Regions from separate parts of the Paenibacillus sp. 1781tsa1 genome, predicted to be linked through region 2. Evidence: riboswitches for the same ligand, from Rfam matches in the RefSeq annotation. Region 2 holds a riboswitch; the other holds the start of a gene.
What was found. Region 2 has a riboswitch for glycine ahead of sdaAB (L-serine ammonia-lyase, iron-sulfur-dependent subunit beta). Riboswitches for the same ligand answer to the same signal wherever they lie in the genome.

Region 1 (9,366 bases), 4.9 Mb from region 2:
ATTGGTCACAGTAACGTCAATCCCCTCTGCCTTCATCTTCTTGCGTAGAATGGAAGCACCCATGGCACTCGACCCCATGCCTGCATCACAGGAGAAGACAATCTTCTTCACATCTGTTTTCACTGTAGAAGGAGTTGTATCTGCGGCTCTGTCTGCTTCACGATGATTAGCCGTAATGCCAGCATTTGGAACGGTTCCTTGACTCTTCATGTCTTTCATCCGACTGGATGCGGACTCCAGATCTTCGTCCTTTTGTTTACCCGTTTTCAGCAACACTGCTGCAATCAAGAAAGAAACAACTGCTGCTACAAGCACCCCTGCGAGCATCGGCAGGTATCCACCTTTTGGTGTTAAGAGGAAATACGCGATAATACTGCCCGGTGATGGTGCCGAAACAAGTCCTGCTCCGGTGAGCATGAATGTTAATGTACCTGCAACGCCACCCGCGATTGCGGCAAGAATCAGAATTGGTCTCATCAAAATGTAAGGGAAGTAGATCTCATGAATTCCCCCGAAGAAATGAATGATAACGGCACCTGGTGCAGAAGATTTGGCCATTCCGCGTCCAAAGAAGCAGTAAGCAAGCAAGATACCAAGTCCAGGACCCGGGTTCGATTCAAGCATGTATAATACAGATTGCCCTAATTCTCTTGCTTGATCTGTTGCAATTGGTGTCAGAATCCCGTGGTTGATTGCATTGTTCAGGAACAATACTTTACCTGGTTCAATAATCAGGTTGACCAGCGGTAGCAAGCCCAGATTCATCAGACCTTGTACTCCGGCAGACAATACTTTGCTAATCGCTTCTACAGCAGGCCCGATGCCCAGTAGAGCAATAATCCCCAAGATCCCGCCAATAATACCGGCTGAGAAGTTATTAACCAGCATTTCAAATCCAGCTTTAACTTTACCTTCAATGGATTTATCGAACTTTTTGATGATCCATGCTGCCAGTGGTCCGGCAATCATGGCGCCGAGGAACATCGGAATATCACTACCCACGATGACCCCGATGGTCATAATGGCACCTACGACACCACCACGCTGACCATGCACCATCGTACCCCCGGTGTAACCAATTAACAGTGGCAGCAAATATTTAATCATTGGATCGACTAGCTGTGCTAGTGTCCCGTTAGGGAACCAGCCTGTTGGAATGAACATGGCCGTAATTAATCCCCAGGCGATGAACGCTCCCATATTCGGCATGACCATACCACTCAGGAATCGGCCAAAACGCTGCACACCTACCCGTAGCCCACCTTTGGAATTGGACGATTGGTCCAAATTACTCATTGTATTATCCTCCTTGGATCAAGTGATTATGACTTATGAAAGGGGTATCATTTCTCCCCTGCTGTAATCCTAAGCGAGAATGCTCTCCTGTTCAATGAAATGAAAGCGTACTTTCGTCATGAACAATGATGACAACATTAGGTTATGTAATCGTTTTAACCGATGCATAATGGCTGAACCCATTGGTACACAAGGCTTTTCCTGCCTATGACTTTTGTCATTTCCAAAATCATTTTCCAACCTATAGTTTGGTCCAAGCAGGTGATTTACATCCCCAATCAGCTTCAATCCGCATTCCAAACCATTCTTGAAAAGCACAAAAAACCTGTGCAAGCATCCGGCTCACACAGGTCGAAACAATATGAAGCTTATTACATTTTGTTATAAAATATAAGTTAATAAGTACAAGTTCGTTGATACTATTCTTCCGTATGTTTACGATACGCGTCTGCATTCATCAATGTAGACAATGCTGCTGTCAGATCTCCTTCAACACGGATCTCAATCATCCAGCCTTCCTCGTAAGGAGAACTGTTCACAAGTTCAGGTGAGTCCTGCAACGAATCATTCACTGCAATAATTGAACCGGTGACGGGAGAGAACAAATCCGAGACCGTTTTGACCGATTCGATCGTTCCAATGCTGTCTTCTGCTTTTACATTGGATTCAAGGTCAGGCAATTCCACAAACACAATGTCACCCAGCTGATGCTGCGCGAACTCGGTAATGCCAATACGTACAGTATCCTCCCCTACGGTTTGCACCCATTCGTGCTCTTCACTGTACAGGAAATCACGTTTCAATTCGCTCATCGATATCCGCCTCGCTTTTCATTAATGAGTGCATGCGTTCTTTGACCTTTAACCTTTTTCCCAGAACATAGCGTATGATATTTTTGAATCAAATGTCAAGATACCTTACAATTTATTTACTGAGCACCTTAAAATCCTGTAACCGGATTTCACTCTTTCTTCATATACTGGTAAAAAATCAAATAGTAAGCGCAGTCTTTATAAATACACGAACAATAATATTAAAACCAAATCAAACATTCGGTTTTTAATCATTATCTATGATATCGTTCTTGACATCGGCAGTGGATTCACGTTTTAATGAGAGGAGTAAATGTGTTTATTGGACTATGTTATACCCGCGGATGAATGTAAAGGGAGAGATTACCCGTGACACCCGATTCGGGATGTACATGAGGTAACGCCGAAGGAGTAAACCACCGATAAGCGGGGGTGAATCTCTCAGGCAAAAGGACTTTTACGGGACGCAACTCTGGAGAGCATCTATTCGCCCTGAGCGGGCGTTATGATCACCCAAGGGGAAACCTGCTGCACAACTCAGCGGGGTAACTCTCAGGTACAAGGGACAGAGCCTTAGAATACAGCGTGCTACTTGGCATGCCGATTCTTTGGCCTGTCCTTTTCCTTTTTCCCAAAAAACGAAAAACAGGATTCAGATCGGCGCTGTCATAGCTGCCTTACCATACTTATCTACGAAAGATCTCTAGCTGAAAAATTTAAAAATACCCTGGTTCATTGATCCACGATTGTATATCCGGCCGGTTGACGGCTCATGACGAGGTGATTTGATGTCCAATTTGCTAAGAACACCACTCTTCCCCCTATATCAGCAATATGAAGGCGTACGGTGCATTGATTTTGGAGGCTGGGAGCTTCCGGTGCAATTTAGCGGAATCCAGAAAGAACATGAAGCGGTACGTGAGCGTGCTGGACTGTTTGATGTATCCCATATGGGCGAATTCACGGTACAGGGTGAGCAGGCTGAAGCTTTTTTGCAACAAATGACCACCAATGATGTAACCACGCTGGTCCCCGGTCAAGCCCAGTACACCTTGATGTGTTATCCAGATGGCGGTGTGGTCGATGACCTGCTCGTGTATAAGCTGGAAGATCAGCATTATATGCTCGTCGTTAACGCCTCCAATATCGACAAGGATTGGGCGTGGCTGCAAGAGCACTTGATCCCTGGCGTGAGCATGACCAACGATTCGGAGCAGACAGCGCTACTCGCCCTGCAAGGTCCACTGGCTGTAGATATTATCGGAAAAGTTACAGATACAGATGTATCGGCGATTGAACCGTTTCGTTTTGTGCAGGATGCCGAAGTCTGTGGAGCAAAATTGCTGTTGTCCCGTACCGGTTATACCGGCGAAGATGGCTTTGAACTATATGTTCCTGCAGATCAGGCCGCTGTGGTCTGGAATGGATTAATGCAAGCTGGTGAAGGTCACGGACTGGTGCCAACCGGACTTGGTGCCCGAGATACATTGCGCTTTGAAGCAAAGCTTCCCCTATACGGACAGGAATTGTCGGCAACCATCTCTCCACTCGAAGCTGGTGTTGGCATGTTTGTGAAGCTGAATGCCGGACCTTTTATCGGACATGAAGCCTTGTTACAGCAAAAAAATGACGGGCCTGCCCGCAAGCTGGTTGGCATCGAAGTCCTGGAACGCGGTATCCCTCGCCCCCACTATCCGATTTACGCCGAAGGCGTACAGATTGGCGAAGTGACAACAGGCACGCAATCACCTACATTGAAGCGTAATCTGGGGCTTGCCCTTATCGACAGCAAATACACTGCGCTCGGAACCCCGCTTGAGATTGAGATCCGAGGTAAGAAACTGAAAGCCGAGGTCGTAAAGACCCCTTTTCATAAACGGACACGAACGTCAAAGACACCTACTCAAGGAGCTGATCAAGCATGAGCAAGCACCGTTACATTCCCATGACCGAGCAGGATCAGAGCGCCATGCTCGCAACCATCGGTGTGGATTCGCTGGAGGAACTGTTCCAGGACATTCCCAAAGAGATTCGTTATCAGGGCGAGCTGCCCGTATCCTCGAAACTTGATGAATATGCACTGACACGTCACATGTCCAAGCAAGCTGGTGCCAACGCCAATTTCGAAACACACGCCAGCTTCCTCGGCGCAGGCATATACGATCATCATGTTCCTTCCGTCATCAATCACGTCATTTCCCGTTCCGAGTTCTACACTGCCTACACACCTTATCAGCCTGAGATCAGCCAAGGTGAACTACAGGCCATTTTCGAATTCCAGTCCTACATCTGTGAATTAACCGGTATGGCTGTGGCCAATGCCAGCATGTATGACGGAGCAACAGCCTTTGCAGAAGCAGGGAATCTGGTCGCAGCGGCAACTCGTCGCAAACAGCTCATCGTATCCCGCACCGTTCATCCGGAAGCCCGTCAGGTACTGCAGGCATATGCGCACGGACTCCGTCTGGAGATTGTCGAGATCGGATATAAGGATGGAGTCACGGACTGGGATGCCCTGCAAGCCGCCATATCGGACGATACCGCTGCTGTCATGATTCAGAGTCCAAACTTCTTTGGTGCCGTGGAAAATGTAAAGCAAGCTGCCGACCTCGTGCATGCGCACAAAGGCCTGCTCGTCGTAAGTGCTAACCCGCTATCGCTGGGTCTGCTGGAAGCCCCAGGCAAGCTGGGTGCCGACATCGTCGTTGGCGATGCGCAGCCCCTCGGTATTGCCGCTTCACTCGGCGGTCCGACATGCGGATATTTCGCCGTATCCCAGCCTCATATGCGCCGAATTCCTGGCCGAATTGTAGGCCAGACAACGGACCGCAACGGCAAGCGTGGATTTGTACTCACACTGCAAGCGCGTGAACAGCACATCCGCCGCGAAAAAGCGACATCCAACATCTGTTCCAACCAGGCTTTGCTTGCGCTCAGCGCATCTGTATATATGTCCATCATGGGTAAACAAGGAATGATCGATGTCGCGGATCTGAATCTGCAAAAGAGTCATTACACCCTGAGTACATTAACTGCGATTTCCGGTGTTAGCCTGACGTTTAATGCACCAACATTTAATGAATTTGTGATTAAGCTTCCTGAAGGAACAGACGTGGATGCTCTTCAGTTGAAACTGCTGGATGCGGGCTTTATTGGTGGCTATGAACTCGGACGTGATTACCCGGAGCTTGCCGGACATATGTTGATCGCTGTAACTGAACGACGAAGCAAAGAAGAGATCGACGAATTCGCACGAGCATTGGAGGGATCGCTGTGACTCAGGAAACGACAACAACGACAACATCGGTACAAGGACAAGGACAATCGGAAACGGGTGCCTCTGTCTCCACTCCGGCTCAATCTGAGACAGCTACAACATTCAGCGCACAGACCTTATCTCCTGCTCCGGAACAATCATTGATCTTTGAACTCAGCAGCCCTGGACGTGTCGCTTATTCTCTGCCAGAATGTGACGTTCCTCGTCAGGCTGCCGACACGTTGATTCCCCGGGAAATGCTCCGTTCGGAAGCAGCCGCACTACCGGAAGTGTTCGAGGTAGATGTTATCAGGCACTATACCGCGCTGTCCCGCCGCAACTTCGGCGTTGATAACGGATTTTATCCACTGGGCTCTTGTACAATGAAATACAATCCCAAGATTAATGAGGATGTTGCACGTTATAATGGTTTTGCCAAAATCCATCCGTACCAGCATGAATCCAGCATTCAAGGTGCACTTGAACTGTTGTATACGTTGCAAAATGACCTTGCGGGGCTGACAGGTATGGACGCTGTGACCTTACAACCAGCCGCTGGTGCCCATGGAGAATGGACTGGACTTATGATGATTCGTGCCTACCACGAAGGTCGTGGTGAACAGCGTACCAAAGTCATCGTGCCCGATTCTTCTCACGGCACCAACCCGGCAAGTGCAACCGTTGCAGGATTTGAGACCGTGACGATTCCATCCCGCGCAGACGGACTGGTTGATCTGGACGCACTCCGTGCAGCCGTTGGCTCGGATACAGCAGCATTGATGCTGACGAACCCGAATACACTTGGTTTGTTCGAGAAAGACATTCAGGAGATTGCATCCATCGTACATCAGGCTGGTGGCTTGCTGTACTACGATGGCGCGAACTCCAATGCCATTATGGGCATTACCCGTCCGGGTGATATGGGCTTTGATGTGGTGCATCTGAACTTGCACAAAACGATGAGCACGCCTCATGGCGGCGGTGGACCTGGTGCCGGACCCGTCGGGGTGAAGAGCCGTCTGATCCCGTTCCTGCCTAAACCGATGGTGATCAAAAATGATGATGGTGTGTATTCACTGGACCGTGAAGGAGATCAATCCATTGGTCGGGTCAAAGCTTATTATGGCAACTTCGGTATTTTGGTACGTGCCTATGCCTACATTCGCACCTATGGACCGGAAGGCTTGCGCCGTGTATCTGAGTGTGCGGTACTGAATGCCAACTATATGATGGCCCGTCTCGCACCTTACTACGAGATTCCGTATCCAGGGGTATGCAAACATGAATTCGTCATGTCTGGTCGGGGATTGAAACAATATGGTGTGCGTACACTGGATGTTGCCAAACGATTACTTGATTTTGGATATCACCCGCCAACGGTGTACTTCCCGCTCAACGTTGAGGAATGCATCATGATCGAGCCGACGGAAACCGAAAGTAAAGAAACACTGGATGGGTTTATTGATACGATGATACGGATTGCCAAAGAAGCGGAAGAGACGCCAGAATTGGTACTCAACGCACCTTACGGAACACCGGTCACTCGTCTTGATGAGACTACAGCGGCCCGCAAACCTGTACTGAACTGCGCGTGCAATTAATCAAATCATTGTTATCACGAAAGCTCTTGCTGACATTCCAATCAGCAAGAGCTTTTCGAGTTGCCTTCCCTTTTAAAGATGCCACTGTTATTACTCACCATCATCCTGCTAGAGCATGTCTCAACGCAGGCAAGTCATGCTCCGACGTATGCCAGCATCTTAGGTCTGAGGTCTGGAAGCCCAGACTTTCGGATGCCTGAGACGGATAGTACCAAGCCAGAACATGTTCTAACGAATCCAGGATGTCTTATTTGGCCTCCACAGGCCACTCTTTCAATTCTTAGGAACATCAGACACGTTATTTCTATAGATACCCTCACAATAATGCTAAAAATGGCTGTATAGTCCGACATAACGTGTCTCAGGTTCTTTAGATTTCTGCTGGTGCTTCAAATCCCGGACTAAGATGTCTCAGATTCCTTAGCAGCACAGCGCCTAATGCCCAAAGCTCATCCCCCAGTTCCCCCACAGTGCTAATCCCTTAGCTTTTATACTTTAGCTTTTGTCCTTTAGCTTTAATCCTTAGCTCTCCTCTCTTAGTTCTTTGCACTTTCACTTATGAATTACGCATTCTCCACTCAAGAACGCCGCCTTGCAATTCAGAATACAGCATATTTGTCTACTTTAGCCACGTTCAGTCTCCCTTCAGTTCGCAGACCAAGGTTTAAAGAACCGTTTGTTTACACACGTGAGTCCGAATCACATTATCCTGTTGATAACAAAAAAAGCCGATATCCACAATGAATCGCGGATACCGGCAAAATTGCTGCACGACTGCAGCTTTTTATCGGAAAAAGAAACCCTTAAAATCGGGTGGAAACCCCGTAAAATTACATTACGCTTGAATGCTTTGAACCAATTCAACGACTTGTTCAGCCGTTTGCATATCCAGAGCTTTAGCAGCCAGTTCCTGCATATCCGCACGGGACAGCTTCGTGATCTGACTACGAGCTGGCAGAATGGATGTTGCGCTCATGCTGAACTCATCCAATCCAAGGCCGAGCAGCAATGGAATTGCTGTTTCGTCTCCTGCCATCTCACCGCACATGCCAACCCATTTGCCTTCACGATGTGCTGCATCGATAACCATTTTAACCAAACGCAAAATGGCTGGGTTGTAAGGTTGGTACAGATAAGCTACACGTTCGTTCATACGGTCTGCTGCCATTGTGTATTGAATCAGATCGTTCGTTCCGATACTGAAGAAATCCACCTCTTTGGCAAACTGATCCGCCAGAACTGCAGTCGAAGGAATTTCGACCATGATTCCGAGTTGAATGCTGTCAGAAACAGCAATACCCTCAGCAACCAGCTTCTCTTTCTCTTCGAGCAAGACAGCTTTTGCTTCACGGAATTCACCCAGTGTTGCGATCATTGGGAACATGACACGCAGGTTTCCATGTACGCTTGCACGCAGCAATGCACGCAATTGTGTACGGAAGATATCCAGACGGTCCAGACACAGACGAACTGCGCGGAAGCCGAGGAATGGATTCATTTCTTTTGGCAGATCCAGGTATGGAAGCTCTTTGTCTCCACCGATGTCGAGTGTACGAACAACAACAGGTTTGCCTTCCATTTTTTCCAGTACCGCTTTGTAAGCATTATACTGAATGTCTTCGGAAGGAAGCTTGTCTCTGCCCATGTACAGGAACTCGGTACGGTACAGGCCTACTGCCTCGCCGCCATTCTCCAGAACACCCGTTACATCATTTGGTGTACCAATGTTGGCTGCAAGTTCAACATGAACGTTGTCCACAGTTACCGTTGGCTCATCACGCAGTTTTCTCCACTCTGCACGTTGTGCATCATACTGTTCCTGTTTGGCACGGTATTCAGCAATAACTTCATCAGTAGGGTTAACCAGCACGTGACCATCCAGACCGTCAACAATGATCATATCGCCTTGTTTCGCTTGAGCCAAGATGTCCTTGGTTCCAACGACAGCTGGAATCTCAAGAGAGCGAGCCATGATCGCTGAGTGAGAAGTACGTCCACCAATGTTGGTTGCGAAACCTTTAACAAATTGGCGATTCAATTGAGCCGTATCGGAAGGCGTCAGATCCTCCGCAAGCACGATCACTTCTTCATTGATCTCAGCCGGACTCATGAAGTCGATACCAAGCAAGTGATTTAGCACACGTTTGGTAACGTCACGCATATCTGCTGCACGTTCCTGCAGGTATGCACTCTTCATGTTCTCAAACATGGAGATAAATTGCGATGCCGTTTCGTTCAAAGCAAATTCTGCATTGATCATGTCATCTGCAATTCTAGCTTTAACCGGATCAATCAGTTCCGGGTCATTCAGAATGAGCAAATGCGAAGCAAAAATCTCAGCTTTTTTCTCGCCAAGCTCTTGTAAAGTACGCTCTTTGATCGCCTCAAGCTCAGCCTGGGA
Region 2 (9,366 bases):
TAATAAGATAATCTGTTGTATTGTAAAAGCTGCTCTCACAGCCGGTGCTACGCACTGGCAGTGAGGCAGTTTTTTAGTTTCCTCTTCTGTTTCTTCTATAGAAGAAATGGAAATTCTCCATCTCTATTAAGTACCTAACCAATTACATAAGGGGCTGTCTCAAAAGGAATTCTGCTTCGCTCCAAGCGCTAATGAACCTACCGCACCTTAAAAGGCAGATCATCAAAGGTTGCAAGATTTAACGAACCTCAGTAACGCTATTTCGTCATAAAAGTGCTTCAAAACCTAAAAAATCAACTAAATCAACGAAATAACGTCTCTGAGATTCGTTAGTTCTCAGATCTGGGCAAATGGGAGCGAATAGCGTGTGTCAGGTTCATTAAAACAAAATAACACTAAATGAGGATGTCCCCCGTCATATTCATGACTTATGGGACATCCTCTTCTTTGCCTACTTCCCAGGCAGGAGATTGAAATGCCTGAGATTCAACGAGCGCTGACACAGCGAAGGGAACGGAACGATTGTAGAAAAGCGAAGCGTTCGCCTTTATCCCCGGATGTATTCCTTGGAAAAAGTAAATCATATAAATCCGGGGATAACAGCGATTGAAACAATGTCCGTTCCCGAAGCGGCCAATTCAGCGCAATTTGTCTCAAATGATTTTCAATATGCTGCCGATATTTTTAACATTGCGTTTACAAAACACTGATTTTAAGATGACATACCGAAACTACAATAAGTAAAGAGTTGATGGTGAACAAACAAATTCACAAAACGCCATCACTACATTGGGGGAGGAAAACAAAACATGTTTAAAAAGTTGCCGTTTATTTTGATGACCTTAACGTTCGTACTGGTGCTCGCTGCATGCGGATCGAAAAATGACGCGGGTACAGAGGGTGCTGCAAGCAATGGATCAGGGGAAGCTGCTGCTGAGCTTAGCGGTAACATTCTGGCAGTCGGATCGACAGCATTGCTACCTCTGGTAGAACAAGCTGGACAGAAATTTATGGCAGTTGATGAATATAAGAACGTAACGGTTCAAGTTCAAGGTGGCGGTAGTGGTACTGGCTTGACGCAAGTATCTGACGGACAAGCTACAATCGGTAACTCTGATGTATTCGCAGAAGAGAAACTGGAGGACGAAGCCAAAGTAAAAGAACTGGTTGACCATCAAGTAGCCGTAGTAGCTATGGCTCCAGTTAGCAACAAAGATGCAGGTGTAGAAGATTTGACGAAGCAACAACTGGTCGACATTTTCTCCGGTAAAGTGAAGAACTGGAAAGACGTTGGTGGCGCGGATAAAGCAATTGTTATTGTAAATCGTCCAAGTAGTTCCGGTACTCGTGCAACGTTCGAGAAGTATGCATTGGGTGCAAAAATGGATGATATCCAAGGTTCGATTCAAGAAGATTCTTCTGGTAACGTAAAAAAATTGGTAGCTGAAACGCCAGGTGCTATTGGTTACCTTGCCCTGTCTTACTTGGATGACAGCTTGCAAGTGTTGAAATACGAAGGTGTAGAAGCAACAGTTGAGAACGTAGAAGCAGGAACTTATCCAGTATGGGCTTACGAGCACATGTACACAAAAGGTGAGCCAGATGCAGCAACAAAAGCTTTCCTGGACTACATCCTGAGTGACGAAATTCAACAAAACGACGTGACAGAACTTGGATACATTCCAATGTCAGGTATGAAAGTAAAACGCGATGCAGCAGGTAATGTGGTTCAATAATCTTTGAACTTGCGCATACAGCGAAAGAGGCGGACTTAGGTCCCGCCTCTTTACGCGGTTTGCTCTGAAATAATCCCATATTTTTCATTAATTCTACTATAGAAGGATGGTTGTTATGGAACAGACCGAAGGGGGAACGGTAATGAATAACAAGTTGAAACCGCGCCGGCCCTTAAAAGAGAAACATTATTGGGAAGAGTGGACGGGACGGATCTATACGTCGATTTGTGTCGTTTTCCTGATCGTTGTCATGTTTTCCATTGTTTATTTTGTAGCGTCCAAGGGTCTGTCCACATTTTTCCAAAACGGAATAAGCATAAGTGAATTCCTTGGTGGAAAGACGTGGAATCCGACTGGAGAACCTGCGTTCTACGGAGCATTGCCGTTCATTACAGGTTCTTTCATTACAACCTTGCTTGCAGCATTGATCGCTAGTCCACTTGGCCTGTGTGCAGCACTCTTCATGACAGAGATTGTACCGGGTAAAGGGAAAAAGATATTGCAGCCCGCGATTGAGCTCTTGTCTGGAATTCCGTCCGTTGTGTACGGATTTATCGGTCTGAGTGTCATCGTACCTTTGCTGCGCAGTATCTTTGGTGGAACAGGCGTCGGGATTGCAGCCGGATGTCTTGTTCTCGCGGTAATGATTCTTCCTACGGTGACAAGTATTATGGCAGATGCGTTGTCTGCTTTGCCAAAAGGATTGCGTGAATCCTCGTACGCACTGGGTGCCACTCGCTGGCAAACCATCTACCGTGTCATCATTCCAACGACTTTGCCAGCTTTGTTGACAGGTGTCGTTTTGGGTATGGCTCGTGCTTTTGGTGAGGCCCTTGCTGTGCAGATGGTTATCGGTAATGCACCGCATGTTCCAACATCCTTGCTCGAATCGGCTTCAACATTAACAAGTGTAATTACACTCAGCATGGGTAACACCACGATGGGTTCTGTTCATAACAATGCACTGTGGAGTATGGCGCTTGTCCTGCTGGTGATGACATTTGTCTTCGTCATTCTGGTTCGCCTGCTTGAGAGGAGGAACCGGGTATGAAAATGAAGGCAAAGACGGTAGATAAGATTGCAACATCCGTTATCGTTGTATTGGCCCTGTTCATTGTTATTATATTGCTCGGTCTGCTTGGCTTCATCATGTATAGAGGAATTGGACATATTAGCTGGAACTTCCTGACGAGTGCACCACAGTTGCTTAAGGGTGGCGGCGGGATTGGTCCACAGCTCTTTAACTCTATATTCTTGCTTGTCCTGACATTAATTGTGACCATCCCACTCGGATGGGGCGGCGGAATTTACATGGCGGAATACGCCAAGCCAGGCAAGATTACCAGCTTCATTCGTCTTGTCGTTGAAGTGTTGTCATCATTCCCTTCCATCGTTATCGGTTTGTTTGGTCTCTTGTTGCTAGTCAATCAATTTGGTCTTGGTTTCTCTCTGATCTCGGGTGCCTTGGCTCTGGCGATCTTTAACTTGCCACTGATGGTGCGGACAACGGAGCAGGCTTTCCGGGCCGTTCCGAAGGAACAGAAGGAAGCAGGTCTGGCACTTGGATTGTCCAAGTGGAAGATTATCACTTCCATTCTGCTGCCTGTGGCATTGCCGAGTTTGATTACGGGTACGATTCTGGCATCGGGCCGGATCTTTGGTGAGGCGGCCGCGTTGATGTTCACCGCAGGTATGAGTAGTCCGCCACTGGACTTTACAGATTGGAATCCGACGAGTCCAAGATCACCACTTAATCCTTTCCGTCCGGCAGAAACACTTGCTGTTCATATCTGGAAAGTGAATAGTGAAGGCATTGGCCCGGATTCCAAAGAAGTGGCAGCAGGGGCATCCGCCGTGCTTGTCATTCTCGTGCTGGCGTTCAATCTAAGTGCACGCTGGATCGGTCGGGTTGTATTCCGCCGCATGACAGCTTCGAAATAAGGAGGAACCAACATGGCCATACCTTTTGGTACGGAACAGTTAAGCATATATTATGGACATTTTCAGGCGGTCAAGCAGATCAGTCTCACATTTCCCGAAGCGAGCGTAACGGCGCTTATCGGGCCGTCTGGCTGCGGTAAATCTACGTTCCTACGGTCGCTTAACCGAATGAACGACGAGATTGCCGGTTCCCGCACAGAGGGACATATCTGGATGGACGGTAACGATCTGAATGAGCCTGGAACCGATGTAATCAAGCTTCGCCAGAAGATTGGCATGGTGTGGCAGAAGCCAAATCCTTTTCACAAGTCCATCTACAACAATATCGCGTTTGGCCCCCGCTACCGTGGTACGAAGAGTAAGAAGGCACTGGATGAGATTGTGGAAAAAAGCTTGCGTCGTGCTGCGCTCTGGGACGAAGTGAAAGACAGGCTGAATGAATCAGCCCTGTCTCTCTCAGGTGGACAACAGCAGCGTCTATGTATCGCCCGCGCCCTGTCTGTTGATCCGCAGATTCTGCTGCTCGATGAGCCTGCATCTGCACTTGACCCGGTATCCACGGGTAAAGTTGAAGAATTGATTACCGAGCTCAAGAAGGAGCTGCGGATTGTTATTGTTACCCATAACATGCAGCAGGCAGCACGTATTTCGGATTATACAGCTTACTTCTATCTGGGAAGCATGATTGAGCACGGGGATACAGAGCATATCTTCACGAACCCGGACAATCGCTTGACCCAAGAATACATTATGGGTCGTTTTGGTTAATTGGATCATGGAGTGTCACATAGGGCAACAGACAGAGAAATGAAGAAATAAATAGAGACAAAAGAAGCACAATGCCTGGACGCTTGTTCGGGAGTTGTGCTTTTTTTAATTTATAATTTTAGTGGAATTTTCTGTATGCGGGATAAACATTATGCTACGATATTCAGTAATAAGAGAGCGTTTACACAACTTCGAAGGAGATGTTGATAATCACTACGAATCAGAGGTCTTATGACCACATGGCAACCGATATCATACAGAATTACACGATTGAAAAACCTGTCGTTTCTTATATTCGTCACAATGAGAACCTGACGTATCATGTCGTTGATGAAGCAAGCGGGCAGAAGTATCTGCTGCGTATCCATCAAGCTGCATATGCAAGTATGTCAGGCATTCAGCACACGCCTCCTGCACTGGAGGCAGAGATGAACCTGCTTCATGAGTTAAATGCAACGACAGCATTACGCGTACAACATCCGGTACGCAATGTATCGGGAGATTGGGTCACGTTATGGACAAGTGAAGCAGGTAAAGAAATCTGCTGTACAGTACTGGAGTGGATTGAGGGCAGGGACATCCAGCAGGGAGAACGCCTGACAACAGAGCAGATATATGATCTTGGTGCGCAACTACAGATGCTTCATCAGTATGGGCGTGTGCAGAATCAGACAGATCGAACAAAGGTACGGCCGACATATGGCAATATCCCTGAGAATTTGGTCATGCTAGGGCAGCTGGAGGAAGGTGTCCGATTGGGAATTTTTACAACGGAAGACTTCAATCTGCTTCGGGAGACGTTTGAGAACATTAACGAGCAGCTAGCAACGTACCCACAGCAGGCGGGGACATGGGGAATCATTCATGGGGATATTACTCGCAATAATCTGCTGATAACGGATCAGGGAATGTCCATGATTGATTTTTGTCTACACGGTTATGGTTATTATCTTTTCGATGCCGGAGGGGCAGCGCTTATGTTCAATCGGGAGGAACGTGACATATTCTTATCCGGATACACAAAAAAGATCGCACCACTGACGGATCGTGATATACGATTAATGGAAGGGTTCATGTTGATCTTTACACTTGGTTATTATGCTTTTCAGATGGCGAACGAGTCTAGGCACGAATGGATGAAAGATCGCATGCCGAAGCTATGTAGCAAGTATTGCAGACCATATGTACAGAACGAGAGTATCTTCTACGAACTGTGATTTATAATCCGGGTGTGCAGATCCTTAAGGGCTATGAATAGTGTAGCTCAAAGATATGGTTGCCTGAATACCCGAACAGTTTCGTGGACATTATCATAAATAGTAGTAAGCGCTTTATGAATTGAAGGAAAATGAAATAAGCTGTTTAAAAGTTCTTTTTATCGTATTAATGTGATGAAATCTGACAAAATATTCTGGTTTTCATCGGTTCAATCGAAAATGAAGGAAATACATCCAAAGATATCGTTAAGTTTGTTGACACTGATCTTCCGGTCGATTAATCTTAATGAAGAAGAATGAACAATTTCCATTACTGTTCTGACATACGCTCAGAATGGTTCCATACAGCGGATGATAACGAGCGGGAGAGACCTGAGTTAGCCGACCAAAATGGCTATTGTTCAGGCACCGAAGGAGCAAGCTGCTGCGCACCCAGCCCAGTGGTTAATCTCTCAGGTAAATGTACCATCGTTGGACGCAACTCTGGAGAGTGCGCGAACTGCGCCACCCAAGGGGTATATGATCAGTCAGTCCGGTGACTTGTCTGCAATTGCAGGCCATGCACCTTGTCGTGAGACACTGCTGAATCGTGAAACTCTCAGGTATCGAGGACAGAGAGAGGGCCTGAGGCCTTCTTCTGTCCTTTTTTGATGTCATCATTCAGTAATAAAGGAACATTATGGCATGGGATCTGGATGCAAATGACGAATACAATTGGAGGGTTATAAGGTGCGATTTAAAGATGTTTTCTCAATTATTGGTCCGTCGATGACGGGGCCTTCAAGTTCACATACAGCTGGAGCAGCAAGGCTGGGAAGAATCGCTCGTCAGTGGCTAGGTTGTACGCCTGAACGTGCCCGGCTGACACTATACGGTTCATTCGCTGATACGTATCAGGGGCACGGAACAGATCTGGCACTGATCGGTGGTCTTTTGGACTATGTCACAGACGATCCACGTATCCCGGATGCAGAGCAATACGCAGAGGAAGCGGGCATGGAGGTTGAGTTTTATACAAGCGGCCTGCCTGCTCCTCATCCCAATACGGTCAAAATTGAGTTGTGGCATGAAGGACGTACATGTTCCTTAATCGGTGCTTCTATTGGTGGTGGTAGTGTATCGGTGCATGCGATGAATGATTTTCGTGTTCAGATTAGTGGTGAGTTTCCGACACTCGTTCTGCGACATGCGGACAAAGCAGGAGTGCTCGCCTCGGTAACGTCCACGATCAGTTCATCCGGGGTTAACATCGGGTATATGCAGGTGGACCGGAAAGCCCGTGATGGCGAAGCGCTTACTGCGATGGAGATGGACGGCGTGCCGAATCCGGATATGCTCAAGCGTCTGAAGGAGCTGGATCATGTACTGGACATTCGTGTCATCGATTTGAAGAGAGGAGTTGATTCGGATGCGATTTAAACATTTACACGAACTGAATACGATCTGTACAGCGGAATCCAAAACGATTGCTCAACTGATGATCGAGGAGCAGGTTCAGGAGACCAATACACCGGAAGCGGATGTTGTGAAGCAGATGTCTGAATATTATCAGGTGATGAAGGAAGCGGTACGTAAAGGGTTAACGGAAGATACCACATCACGCAGTGGATTAACGGGTGGAGACGGTAAAAGAATGGCCGAGTACATTCGCAAGGGTGAGACTTGCTCTGGTGATGCTTCCGCACTTGCCATGGCGTATGCCCTGTGTGTATCTGAAGTGAATGCCTCCATGGGCCGGATTGTCGCAACACCAACAGCCGGTTCCTGCGGCATCATCCCTGGTGTGTTTATCAGCTCACAGGAGCGATTTGGCTGGACGGACGAACATCTGGTGAACGGGTTGTTCTGTGCAGGGGCGATTGGTTATGTCATTGCCAACAATTCATTTATCTCTGGTGCGGAAGGTGGCTGTCAGGCAGAAGTGGGTTCCGCGATCGGCATGGCTGCGGGTGCCATGGTTGAACTGCGTGGAGGTACACCGGAGCAGGTCGTTCATGCCGTAGGCCTGGCGTTAAAAAATACACTGGGCCTTATCTGCGATCCGGTCGCAGGCCTCGTTGAAATTCCGTGCATCGTCCGTAACGGACTGGGTGCCGTCACGGCACTGGCTGCGGCCGACATGGCATTGGCCGGAGTGCGTAGTGCCATTCCGTCAGATGAAGTCATTGACGTTATGCTGGAAGTAGGCAGTGCGATGCCGAGCCGCCACCGGGAGACGGCCCAAGGCGGACTGGCCCAGACACCAACTGGCCGCAAAATGATGCAGAAGCTGGCTAAACCGAAGGCAAAGCGTGCAGAGCCTGAGACGGAGTCCGCGACTGAAAATGAAAATGACGTAGAACCTAAGGCGTAATAGAATCGGTATGAATTAAATCTAACTTAACGCTATCTCATGTAGTCCTTAGTCTTGATTATTAAAGGTGATGCAGCGCTCTTTGCATGATACGAAAGGCCGATACAAACTCTTCCTGGTGAAGATTTGTATCGGCTATTTTTGTCTTTTACAACAAACAAAATAAAAACATATTGACGTTTTATATATCGTATTGATATATTAACAATTGTCATATATCAATACGATATATAAAAGAGCGAAACAAAACTAAAGGAGATGGTTAAAATGAAAGGAATTATCCGAACGAGTCTGCTGTTTTTGAAAAATGGAGCGACTATTGTGGGTCTAATTACGGCAGTGCTATTTCAGGTTTTCTTTAACATCATCTGGCTTAGCGGATACGATCGGGTTAATGAAAGAATGACTGAGTTGGCTGTCACGATCGTGAATGAAGATGGGGTGGCAGCTGAGCCAGTGGCGGAGTCTTTGGCAGCAGGGCTGGATTTCGAGATCATACCATCCGAATCGATGGAAGAAGCGAGACAACTGTTAACGGACAGGGAAGTATACATGATCATTGAGATTCCATCCGGTTTTATGCAGCAGACAGGAGACTTGTCGAAGACGGTGGCAGTCAATTATGTGATGAACGAATCGAACGTGGCTACCGTGAAAAGTGTGATGCAGAACGTAGCCGCACAGGTTACAGCGACATTGAATCGTGAAGTACAACAGAATAGCATTCGCGGAGTGCTGAATCAGTCCGGTATGCCTGCCGATCAGGCCGATGGGTTGGCGCTGGGGTTATCCTCACGCGTGGAGGCTGAGGTGGTGCGACTAAACCCTGTTGATAATTTTTCCTTTTCCATGGTACCGATGTTGATTGTAACGGCTACGTTTACCGGAGCGATGTTGCTTGGCATGAATCTGCAGAAAGTTTCTGGTGAATTGAGTGGCAGGGCAGGGAAGTGGGAGCGCTTCTGGGCACGTAACATCGTTAATCTTGGTGCGGCATTTATCGTTTCGCTCGTTGGATCGGGGATGATGCAAATTATGGGGGTATCGTCAGCAGACGGTTGGTTCATGTTATGGCTGTTCCAGTTACTAATCACCATATCTTTTCTATTCATGGCTCAGTTGAGCCTGCAGTTGCTTGGCAATGCTGGGGCTTGGTTAAACAGTGCTCTGTTGCCTCTATTGATGCTGTCCTCGGGATCAACGATTCCGCGAGATGTAATGCCTGAGTTCTACCAATTTATCGGTCATTATCTGCCAGCGACTTATGCCGTAGAGGGGATGATGAACCTTGTGCTCGGAGGAAACGGGATCGGCCGAGATGCGATGTTGCTCGCCGTAATCGGCGGAGTAA

Region 1: linked by a shared signal. The riboswitch ahead of gcvT (glycine cleavage system aminomethyltransferase GcvT) and the one ahead of sdaAB (L-serine ammonia-lyase, iron-sulfur-dependent subunit beta) in region 2 are both predicted to bind glycine.

The regions. Positions count from the first base shown of each region.
Region 1 is NZ_JAMYWY010000001.1:5,377,929-5,387,294, forward strand. It holds gene NKT06_RS24200 (PTS mannitol transporter subunit IIBC) at 1-1,296, opposite strand, end outside; gene gcvH (glycine cleavage system protein GcvH) at 1,716-2,108, opposite strand; glycine riboswitch at 2,453-2,575, shown strand; glycine riboswitch at 2,579-2,679, shown strand; gene gcvT (glycine cleavage system aminomethyltransferase GcvT) at 2,897-4,033, shown strand; gene gcvPA (aminomethyl-transferring glycine dehydrogenase subunit GcvPA) at 4,030-5,385, shown strand; gene gcvPB (aminomethyl-transferring glycine dehydrogenase subunit GcvPB) at 5,526-6,965, shown strand; gene ptsP (phosphoenolpyruvate--protein phosphotransferase) at 7,801-9,366, opposite strand, start outside.
Region 2 is NZ_JAMYWY010000001.1:503,499-512,864, forward strand. It holds gene NKT06_RS02420 (hypothetical protein) at 567-710, shown strand; gene NKT06_RS02425 (phosphate ABC transporter substrate-binding protein) at 810-1,736, shown strand; gene pstC (phosphate ABC transporter permease subunit PstC) at 1,852-2,787, shown strand; gene pstA (phosphate ABC transporter permease PstA) at 2,790-3,677, shown strand; gene pstB (phosphate ABC transporter ATP-binding protein PstB) at 3,690-4,445, shown strand; gene NKT06_RS02445 (phosphotransferase enzyme family protein) at 4,685-5,662, shown strand; glycine riboswitch at 6,015-6,139, shown strand; glycine riboswitch at 6,144-6,279, shown strand; gene sdaAB (L-serine ammonia-lyase, iron-sulfur-dependent subunit beta) at 6,392-7,081, shown strand; gene sdaAA (L-serine ammonia-lyase, iron-sulfur-dependent, subunit alpha) at 7,071-8,015, shown strand; gene NKT06_RS02460 (YhgE/Pip domain-containing protein) at 8,283-9,366, shown strand, end outside.